Regions from separate parts of the Serratia sp. Sp408 genome, predicted to be linked through region 1. Evidence: predicted binding sites of a transcription regulator. Region 1 holds the regulator's gene; each other region holds the start of a gene.
The links. Region 1 encodes sigma-54, which starts transcription at its own class of promoters, with help from an activator protein. Its sites were predicted from a motif close to GTTGGCACANNTTTCGCTNT; they were not measured.

Region 1 (3,246 bases):
TATCGAAGCGTTCGGCAAGCCGGTCACCTTCTATCAGATGCAGGACAACGGTAAACCGGTGAAAGGCCATGCGCAGAAAGTCCGTTACGATGTGGCGCCGCAGCTGGTTACCCTGACCGGCAATGCCTATCTGGAACAGCTCGACAGCAATGTCAAAGGCGATCGCATCACCTATCTGGTGCAGCAGCAGCAGATGCAGGCGTACAGCGATAAAGGCAACCGCGTGAAGACGGTGCTGGTACCGTCGCAGTTGCAGGACAAAAACGGGCAGCAGAAAAAGAGCAACTAATTACCTATGGCAACACTCATCGCAGAAAATCTGGCGAAAGCCTACAAGGGCCGCAAAGTCGTTGAAGACGTCAGCCTGAAAGTGAATTCCGGCGAAATCGTCGGCCTGTTGGGGCCAAACGGCGCTGGCAAAACCACCACGTTCTACATGGTGGTCGGCATTGTACAGCGTGACGCTGGCCGCATCGTGATTGACGACGAAGACATCAGCATCCTGCCGCTGCACGCCCGTGCGCGCCGCGGTATCGGCTATCTGCCGCAGGAGGCGTCGATTTTCCGCCGTCTGAGCGTGTATGACAACCTGATGGCGGTGCTGGAAATTCGCGAGGACCTGACCAGCGAACAGCGCGCCGACCGCGCCAACGAACTGATGGAAGAGTTCCATATTTCCCATCTGCGCGACAACCTTGGCCAGGCACTGTCCGGTGGTGAACGCCGCCGCGTCGAAATTGCCCGCGCGCTGGCCGCCAACCCGAAATTCATCCTGCTGGATGAGCCGTTTGCCGGGGTTGACCCGATTTCCGTTATCGACATCAAGAAAATCATCGAGCACCTGCGTGACAGCGGCCTGGGCGTGCTGATCACCGACCATAACGTGCGCGAAACGCTGGACGTGTGTGAACGCGCCTATATCGTCAGCCAGGGTAAACTGATCGCCCATGGCACGCCGGACGCCATTTTGGCCGACGAACAGGTGAAACGCGTTTATCTGGGCGAAGAATTCCGCCTGTGATTGCCAGCTGATCCTGACGGACGGCGGTTAACGGAAGTAGAAAAAAGACTATGAAGCAAGGTTTGCAACTCAGGTTCAGTCAACAACTGGCCATGACCCCCCAGCTACAGCAGGCAATTCGCTTGCTGCAGCTGTCCACGCTTGAACTCCAGCAGGAGATCCAACTGGCGTTAGAGAGCAACCCGCTGCTTGAACAAACCGACCTGCACGACGAGATCGACGCAAAGGAAACCACCGAGACCGAAGGCCTGGACACCCGCGAGGCACTGGAACAGAAGGACATGCCGGAAGAGCTGCCGCTGGACGCCACCTGGGATGAAATCTACACCGCCGGTACGCCATCCGGCACCGGTACCGACTACAGCGACGACGAGCTGCCGGTCTATCAGGGCGAAACCACCCAAACGCTGCAAGACTACCTGATGTGGCAGGTGGATCTGACGCCGTTTTCAGATACCGATGCCGCCATTGCCACCTCGATCGTCGATGCCGTGGACGATACTGGCTACCTTACCGTTCCGCTGGAAGACATTCTGGAAAGCATTGGCGACGAGAATGTCTCGATGGACGAAGTGGAAGCCGTACTGAAACGCGTTCAGCGTTTCGATCCTATCGGCGTGGCGGCTCGTGACCTGCGCGACTGCCTGCTGATTCAGCTTTCCCAGTATGCCAAAGACACCCCATACCTCAACGAAGCACGGCAGATCATCAGCGATCACCTGGATTTGCTGGCCAATCACGACTTTCGCAGCCTGATGCGATCAACCCGGCTAAAAGAAGATACACTGAAAGAAGCGATGCTGCTGATTCAGTCACTCGACCCACGCCCGGGGCAGTCGATCAACACCGGTGAATCGGAGTACGTCATTCCCGATGTGCTGGTGCGCAAGGTGCAGGGCAAGTGGGCGGTGGAACTTAACGCCGACAGCATTCCGCGTCTGAAGATCAACCAGCAATATGCCGCACTGGGCAACAGTTCGCGTAGCGAAGCCGATGGCCAGTTTATCCGCAGTAACCTGCAGGAAGCCAAGTGGCTGATCAAAAGCCTGGAAAGCCGTAACGATACGCTACTGAAAGTCACACGCTGCATCGTCGAGCAGCAGGAAGCGTTCTTTGAACAAGGTGAGGAATTTATGAAACCCATGGTACTGGCGGATATCGCACAGGCCGTGGATATGCATGAATCGACGATCTCACGCGTGACCACGCAGAAGTTCCTGCACAGCCCGCGCGGTATTTTCGAATTGAAGTATTTCTTCTCAAGCCACGTGAACACCGACAGCGGCGGCGAAGCCTCCTCGACGGCCATTCGTGCACTGGTGAAGAAATTGATCGCGGCGGAAAACCCCGCCAAACCGCTGAGCGACAGCAAACTGGCCACCCTGCTTTCCGATCAGGGGATCATGGTGGCGCGGCGCACCGTCGCCAAGTACCGAGAGTCTTTGTCCATCCCGCCGTCGAACCAGCGTAAACAGTTGGTTTGACCTCTATAGAGAAGGAAGACATTATGCAGCTCAACATTACCGGACACCACATCGTCATCACCGATCCATTGCGTGAGTTTGTGAACGCCAAATTTGCCAAACTCGAACAGTATTTCGATCGGATCAATCAGGTGTATGTCGTTCTAAGTGTGGAAAAAGTGCAGCAGATCGCAGAAGCGACGCTGCACGTGAATGGAGGCGAGTTGCACGCCACCTCGGAAAAAGAAGATATGTATGCTGCAATTGACTGCCTGATTGATAAACTGGCGCGTCAATTGAACAAACATAAAGACAAACTGAAGCAACACTGACACTCTGGGCCACTTTCCGCCAGAGGTGCTGCTTAACGCAGCCTCAGCTATCGGCGCGTTACCTGTATGGGTAACGCGCCGAACGGTAATCAGGGTTAAAACAGGCGAAAGCCATCTTTTCAGGCGTGATTGGCGCAGGTAGTTTGGCACGACCAGCAAGCAGAACTCTTGCGCACACGTAAGTACGCAAGAGTTCGAGCACTGCCCGGGGCCAGAATGGCCAGTAAAACAGCCTGATAAGCATGGCTTCAAGTGAAGATGAGATGAACAACGAAACAATGCAATTAAGCTCGGTACTGAGTATCGAGTGCACCAGAAGCTCGGTACACTGCAACAGCAAGAAACGCGCTCTGGAAATTATCAGCGAGCTGGCAGCCAAACAACTTAACCTGCCGCCGCAGGTGGTGTTTGACGCGGTTCTCACCCGTGA
Region 2 (3,246 bases), on a different contig from region 1:
TACGGAAACCGATCAAGCCACGACTTGGGATCACGTAGTCGAGACGCACACGACCTTTACCGTCTGGATCCATGTTTTTCAGGTCAGCTTTACGCTCACCCATGGCTTGCATCACGGAACCCTGGTGCTGTTCTTCGATGTCCAGCGTAACGTTTTCGAATGGCTCTTGTTTACGGCCATCGATTTCACGGAAGATAACTTTCGGACGGGATACCGCCAGTTCGAAACCTTCACGACGCATGTTTTCGATCAGTACCGACAGGTGAAGCTCACCACGGCCAGATACGCGGAATGCGTCAGCATCTTCGGTTTCTTCAACGCGCAGTGCCACGTTGTGCACCAGTTCCTTGTTCAGACGCTCAAGGATTTGACGCGAAGTCACGAACTTACCTTCTTTACCACAGAATGGTGAGGTGTTGACGTTGAAGAACATGGTGACGGTCGGCTCATCAACAGACAGCGCCGGCAGTGCTTCCACCGCAGAGGTGTCACAGATGGTGTCGGAGATGTTCAGTTCGCCCAAACCGGTGATAGCGATGATGTCGCCCGCTTCAGCCAGGGTGGACTCGATACGCTCCAGACCCATGTGGCCCAGCACTTTGCCCACTTTACCGTTGCGAGTTTTACCTTCGCTATCGATGATGGTGACCTGCTGGTTTGGCTTCACTTTGCCACGCTTGATACGGCCGATACCGATTACGCCCAGATAGTTGTTGTAGTCCAACTGGGAGATTTGCATCTGGAACGGTGCTTCCAGCTCAACCTGCGGTGCAGACACGTGGTCGACGATAGCCTGATACAGCGGGGTCATGTCTTCCGCCATGTCGTTGTGGTCAGTACCGGCGATCCCCATCAATGCAGAAGCATAGATGATTGGGAAGTCGAGCTGCTCGTCGGTAGCGTCGAGGTTAACGAACAGGTCGAAGACCTGATCAACAACCCAATCTGGACGCGCGCCAGGGCGGTCAACCTTGTTGATTACCACGATCGGCTTCAGACCGTTGGCAAATGCCTTTTTGGTCACGAAGCGGGTTTGCGGCATTGGGCCATCCATTGCATCCACAACCAGCAGCACCGAGTCAACCATTGACATCACACGCTCAACCTCGCCGCCGAAGTCGGCGTGTCCTGGGGTATCCACGATGTTGATGCGGTAGTCTTTCCAATTAATGGCGGTGTTTTTTGCGAGGATGGTAATCCCACGCTCTTTCTCCAAATCGTTGGAGTCCATTACGCGTTCGGTGGCTTCTACACGCTCTCCGAAAGTACCGGATTGTTGCAGCAGTTTGTCAACCAGGGTGGTCTTACCATGGTCAACGTGGGCAATAATGGCGATGTTACGCAAATTTTCGATCACAGCTTTGCCTCAGGCATTAGAAATAGCGCGCTATTGTACACGTATTAAGCGAGGTACTAAACAAGATCACAACCATCTCTTATAAACAACTGTGTCCAGGTCAGTTTGTGATCCCTTTCACGGTGCAAAAAGCACCAGCAGGTGCACTTTTGCACCATCTTGGTGCTTAACGGCGCTGCTTTTGCACTTCAATGGTGCAATGCATCACTAATGGTGCATACTCAGATTGGGTAAAAGCCGCACAGAATGGTGATTACCCCGCTTTTATAAAGTTGGCACAGTTTTCGCTTTAGTCTATACAGGGCGAAAAAAAGCCAGAACCACAGATTCGTTCCACGACGACGACAATGATAAATCCGGGAGAGTTAAGTATGTCCGCTGAACACGTTTTGACGATGCTGAATGAGCATGAAGTGAAATTCGTAGACCTGCGTTTCACTGACACCAAGGGTAAAGAACAGCACGTCACCATTCCTGCGCATCAGGTAAATGCCGACTTCTTCGAAGAAGGCAAGATGTTTGACGGCTCCTCGATCGGCGGCTGGAAAGGCATTAACGAATCTGACATGGTACTGATGCCAGACGCCAGCACCGCGGTGCTGGATCCGTTCTACGAAGAATCCACGCTGATTATTCGCTGCGACATTCTTGAGCCAGGCACCATGCAGGGCTACGATCGCGACCCGCGTTCCATTTCCAAGCGTGCAGAAGATTTCCTGCGCTCTTCCGGCATTGCCGACACCGTACTGTTCGGGCCAGAACCTGAGTTCTTCCTGTTTGACGATATCCGTTTCGGCAGCAGCATCCGCGGTTCCCATGTTGCCATCGACGACATCGAAGGCGCATGGAACTCCGGCACCAAATACGAAGGCGGCAACAAAGGCCACCGTCCAGCGGTGAAGGGCGGCTACTTCCCGGTTCCACCGGTCGACTCATCACAGGATCTGCGTTCAACCATGTGTCTGACCATGGAAGAAATGGGTCTGGTGGTTGAAGCGCACCACCATGAAGTGGCAACCGCCGGTCAGAACGAAGTGGCAACCCGCTTCAACACCATGACCAAGAAAGCCGACGAAATCCAGATTTACAAATACGTGGTGCACAACGTGGCTCACGCATTTGGCAAAACCGCGACCTTTATGCCAAAACCTATGTTCGGCGACAACGGTTCCGGCATGCACTGCCACATGTCGCTGTCCAAGAACGGCACCAACCTGTTCGCTGGCGACAAATACGGCGGCCTGTCCGAAACTGCCCTGTTCTACATTGGCGGCATCATCAAGCACGCAAAAGCCATCAACGCCCTGGCCAACCCGACCACCAACTCTTACAAGCGTCTGGTCCCAGGCTACGAAGCACCGGTTATGCTGGCTTATTCTGCCCGTAACCGCTCCGCATCCATCCGTATTCCAGTGGTTGCCAGCCCGAAAGCACGCCGTATCGAAGCTCGCTTCCCGGATCCGGCTGCCAACCCGTACCTGTGCTTCGCTGCCCTGCTGATGGCAGGCCTGGACGGTATCATCAACAAGATCCACCCTGGTGATGCCATGGATAAAAACCTGTACGACCTGCCGCCGGAAGAAGAAGCCGAGATTCCAAAAGTGGCCGGTTCACTGGACGAAGCGCTGGCTGCACTGAGCGAAGACCGCGAGTTCCTGACCCGTGGCGGCGTGTTCACCGACGATGCGATCGATGCCTACATCGATTTGCGTAAAGAAGAAATGGACCGCGTGCGCATGACGCCACACCCGGTTGAGTTCGAACTGTACTACAGCGTTTAAAGCATCATCTGCGCCACCGCGCGTGGCGCAACCAATTTTAGTTGTCGTTTTTTTGTTGCCGTGGAAACTTTCAGCCCATCTTCGGATGGGCTTTTTTCACCACGCTAT
Region 3 (3,246 bases), on a different contig from region 1:
ACATACGCCATGCACGCCGAAGACATCACAGGTGTCGTCCACTTTCAGCCATTTCTTCAGCGTGACCACGCCCCACAGGCCGGCAACGCCGCCCACCAGACCAATGATTAACGCGCCCCCCACACCAACGGTGCCTGCGGCCGGCGTTACGGCAACCAGTCCGGCGATGCAGCCGGAGCATGCCCCCAGCAGCGACGGCTTGCCACGCACAATCCATTCGGCAAAGGTCCAGGAAAGGATCGCGCCTGCGGTAGCAACCACGGTATTAAGGAACGCCAATGCCGCAATGCCGTTGGCCGCGCTGGCCGAGCCGGCGTTGAAGCCAAACCAGCCGATATACAGAATCGAAGCCCCGGTAAACACCATTGGCAAGTTATGCGGTTTGAACGCTTCTTTGCCAAAGCCGGCGCGCTTGCCCAACAGGTAAGCCCCCACCAGGCCGGCGCTTGCGGCGTTGATATGCACCACGGTGCCGCCAGCGAAGTCCAGCGCACCGTCCGCCGCCAGGAAACCGCCGCCCCACACCATATGCGCCACCGGCAGATAGGAAATGGTGAACCAGATGGCGGCAAAAATCACCACCGCAGAAAAACGAATGCGTTCGGCGAAGCCACCGACTATCAGCGCCACGGTAATGCAGGCGAAGGAGCATTGGAACGCTACGTGGATCATTTGGCTGAAGGTGCCTGTAACGCTGTCAATACCGATGCCTTTCAGCATCGCCGTTTCAAACCCGCCAAAAAAGGCGTTGCCTTCGCTGAAGGCCAGGCTATAACCGTACAGCACCCACAGTACGCACACCAATGCAAAGGTAACGGTAACCTGCGTCAGCATCGACAGGACGTTTTTTGAGCGCAGTAAACCGCCGTAAAACAGCGCCACGCCAGGTAAGGTCATAAACAGCACCAACGCGGTGCAAATCATCATAAACGCGTTGTCTGCCTTGTCTGCTACCGCCGGAGCGGCCAGAGCCAAAGAGGGAACCAGGGTCACCGTACTCAGGCCCAACATGGATAAAAGTTTTTTCATTATCAATCCATCCCATCTACTTAACTGAGCCAGTGTTTACAGTGCTGCTTCATCTGTTTCGCCGGTGCGTATGCGAATAACACGTTGCAATTCGGCAACGAAAATCTTGCCGTCACCGATTTTGCCGGTGTAGGCAGCTTTACTAATGACATCAACCACTTCATCTAATTGATCGTCAGCGATGGCGATATCGATTTTGACCTTTGGTAAAAAGTTGACGCTGTATTCGGCACCGCGATAAAGCTCGGCATGCCCTTTCTGGCGTCCGAACCCTTTCACTTCGGTTACGGTCAGCCCTTGAATACCTACAGAGGATAGGGCTTCACGCACGTCCTCCAATTTGAACGGTTTGATCACCACGGTAACCAGCTTCATATTGCCTCTCCACGATTAAGCCCAAACTCACCCTGGGTACCAGGCTAATAAAGCAAAGGTTGTGCCATAAATGGTTTTATATGCAGTTTCAGCCAATTACCCAGCATAAGGGCAATCGCCGACGACGAAAGCCGCGCCCAGCAAGGATCGATATGCAACGGTGGTCAATTAGTGTGCACTGCAATTGTGCAGCGTGCGCCGTGAGGGTGCATGGCAGGGCATTTTACCTGGCACGCTGCCTGATTGTGGTGCGAGAGGATTAATGCGGGAGCCGCAATGGCTCCCGAGAACAGATCATGCCGTTTGGATATCTTCACGGCTGCTGGCGGCCAGCTCTTCACCCACCAACTGTAACTGATACATCTGGTAATAACGGCCTTTTTGCGCCAGCAGTTGCTGATGATGGCCCTGCTCCACCGCATGCCCGCGGTGCAACACCAGTATCGAGTCCGCATCGACAATGGTCGACAAACGGTGAGCGATCACCACCAGCGTGGTGTGCTCGCGAATCAGCCGCAGCGCGCGCTGGATCGCTTGTTCGGTACCGGAGTCGATATTGGCGGTGGCTTCGTCAAGGATCAGGATCTGCGGTGCCAGCACCAGCACCCGCGCCATCGCCAGCAGTTGCTTTTGCCCGACCGACAGATTATTGCCCTGTTCGCCAAGCCGCGTGTGGATCCCCTGTGGGAACCCCCGCACCAGTTCCGCCAACTGTACGGTTTCCAGCGCCTGCCATACGGCCTGTTCGCTGATATTGCGGCCAAGCGTCACGTTGGCCAGCACCGATTCGGCCACTACCACCGGATCCTGCTGCACCATCGCCACCCCTTGGCGCAAGGTACGGTGCGACAGACTCGACAGCGGTCGGCCATCCAGCCGTATTTCCCCTTCATTGACCGGATAATAGCCCATCAACAGGTTGGCCAGAGTACTTTTGCCACTGCCGGTATGGCCGACCAGCGCCACGAAACCGCGTGACGGCACCTGCAACGAGATATGTTGCAGCACCTTTTTGTCTTCACGATAAGCGAAGGTCAGGTTGTCGATTTCGATGCGGCCGCTTGCCAATGGATGTTCGTCGGTACCGTAACTCTGCTGACGACGATCCATCAGCTCAAAGATACGCTCGCCGGCCACCACCGCCTGCTGCAAAATCGATTGCTGCGACGTCAGCTCGATCAGCGGCTCATTCAGCCGACCGAGATAATTGATAAAAGCGTACAGAACCCCAACGCCGATGCTCCCTTCGCCGCTGAAGCCAAACAGCATCAGTAAGCCACACAGCACCAGCGCCGAGAACAGACTGAGTAGTGGCCGCAGCAGAAAGCCGTCCAGCCGCAGCGTCTGCATGCGCGCAGTATAATGCGACCAACTGGCATTGCTCATGCGCTCGCCAAAGCGAAGCTGCTGACGGAACTGCTGGATCACCCCCATGCCGTTGATCACTTCGTTAAAACCGTCGTTGATATCCGCCAGATAGCTGCGCACCCGCCGCACAATTGGCGTGCTGTAATATTGGTAAATACCCATTACGATCAAAACCGCCGGGAAGATGCAGATCGCTACCAGCGCCATGCGCCAATCGAGACTGAACATCGCCACCAGCATCGCGCCGATCAGCGCCGCGCTTTTCAGCACGGTGGAGACCACCATCACGTACAGATCCTTAATCACTTCGGTATCGTTGGTGACGCGGGAAATCAACTGCCCGACCGGCTGGGTATCAAACGCGCTCAGCGGCTGACGCAGCGCGGCGTCCATCACGTCGGTGCGCAGACGCTGCACCACGCCGACCGCCGCCTGATTAAACAAAATCGCCTGAAAATAGTGCAGTGCCGCCGC

Region 2: the regulator sigma-54 is predicted to act here: its motif matches at 1,629-1,648, upstream of glnA (glutamate--ammonia ligase).
Region 3: the regulator sigma-54 is predicted to act here: its motif matches at 1,454-1,473, upstream of glnK (P-II family nitrogen regulator).

The regions. Positions count from the first base shown of each region.
Region 1 covers NZ_JBXUFT010000002.1:224,234-227,479, forward strand. The annotation lists gene lptA (lipopolysaccharide ABC transporter substrate-binding protein LptA) at 1-289, shown strand, start outside; gene lptB (LPS export ABC transporter ATP-binding protein) at 296-1,021, shown strand; gene rpoN (RNA polymerase factor sigma-54) at 1,072-2,505, shown strand; gene hpf (ribosome hibernation promoting factor) at 2,529-2,816, shown strand; gene ptsN (PTS IIA-like nitrogen regulatory protein PtsN) at 3,080-3,246, shown strand, end outside.
Region 2 covers NZ_JBXUFT010000010.1:14,399-17,644, reverse strand. The annotation lists gene typA (ribosome-dependent GTPase TypA) at 1-1,357, opposite strand, end outside; gene glnA (glutamate--ammonia ligase) at 1,729-3,138, shown strand.
Region 3 covers NZ_JBXUFT010000001.1:214,764-218,009, reverse strand. The annotation lists gene amtB (ammonium transporter AmtB) at 1-1,029, opposite strand, end outside; gene glnK (P-II family nitrogen regulator) at 1,066-1,404, opposite strand; gene AC2AXP_RS01055 (SmdB family multidrug efflux ABC transporter permease/ATP-binding protein) at 1,699-3,246, opposite strand, start outside.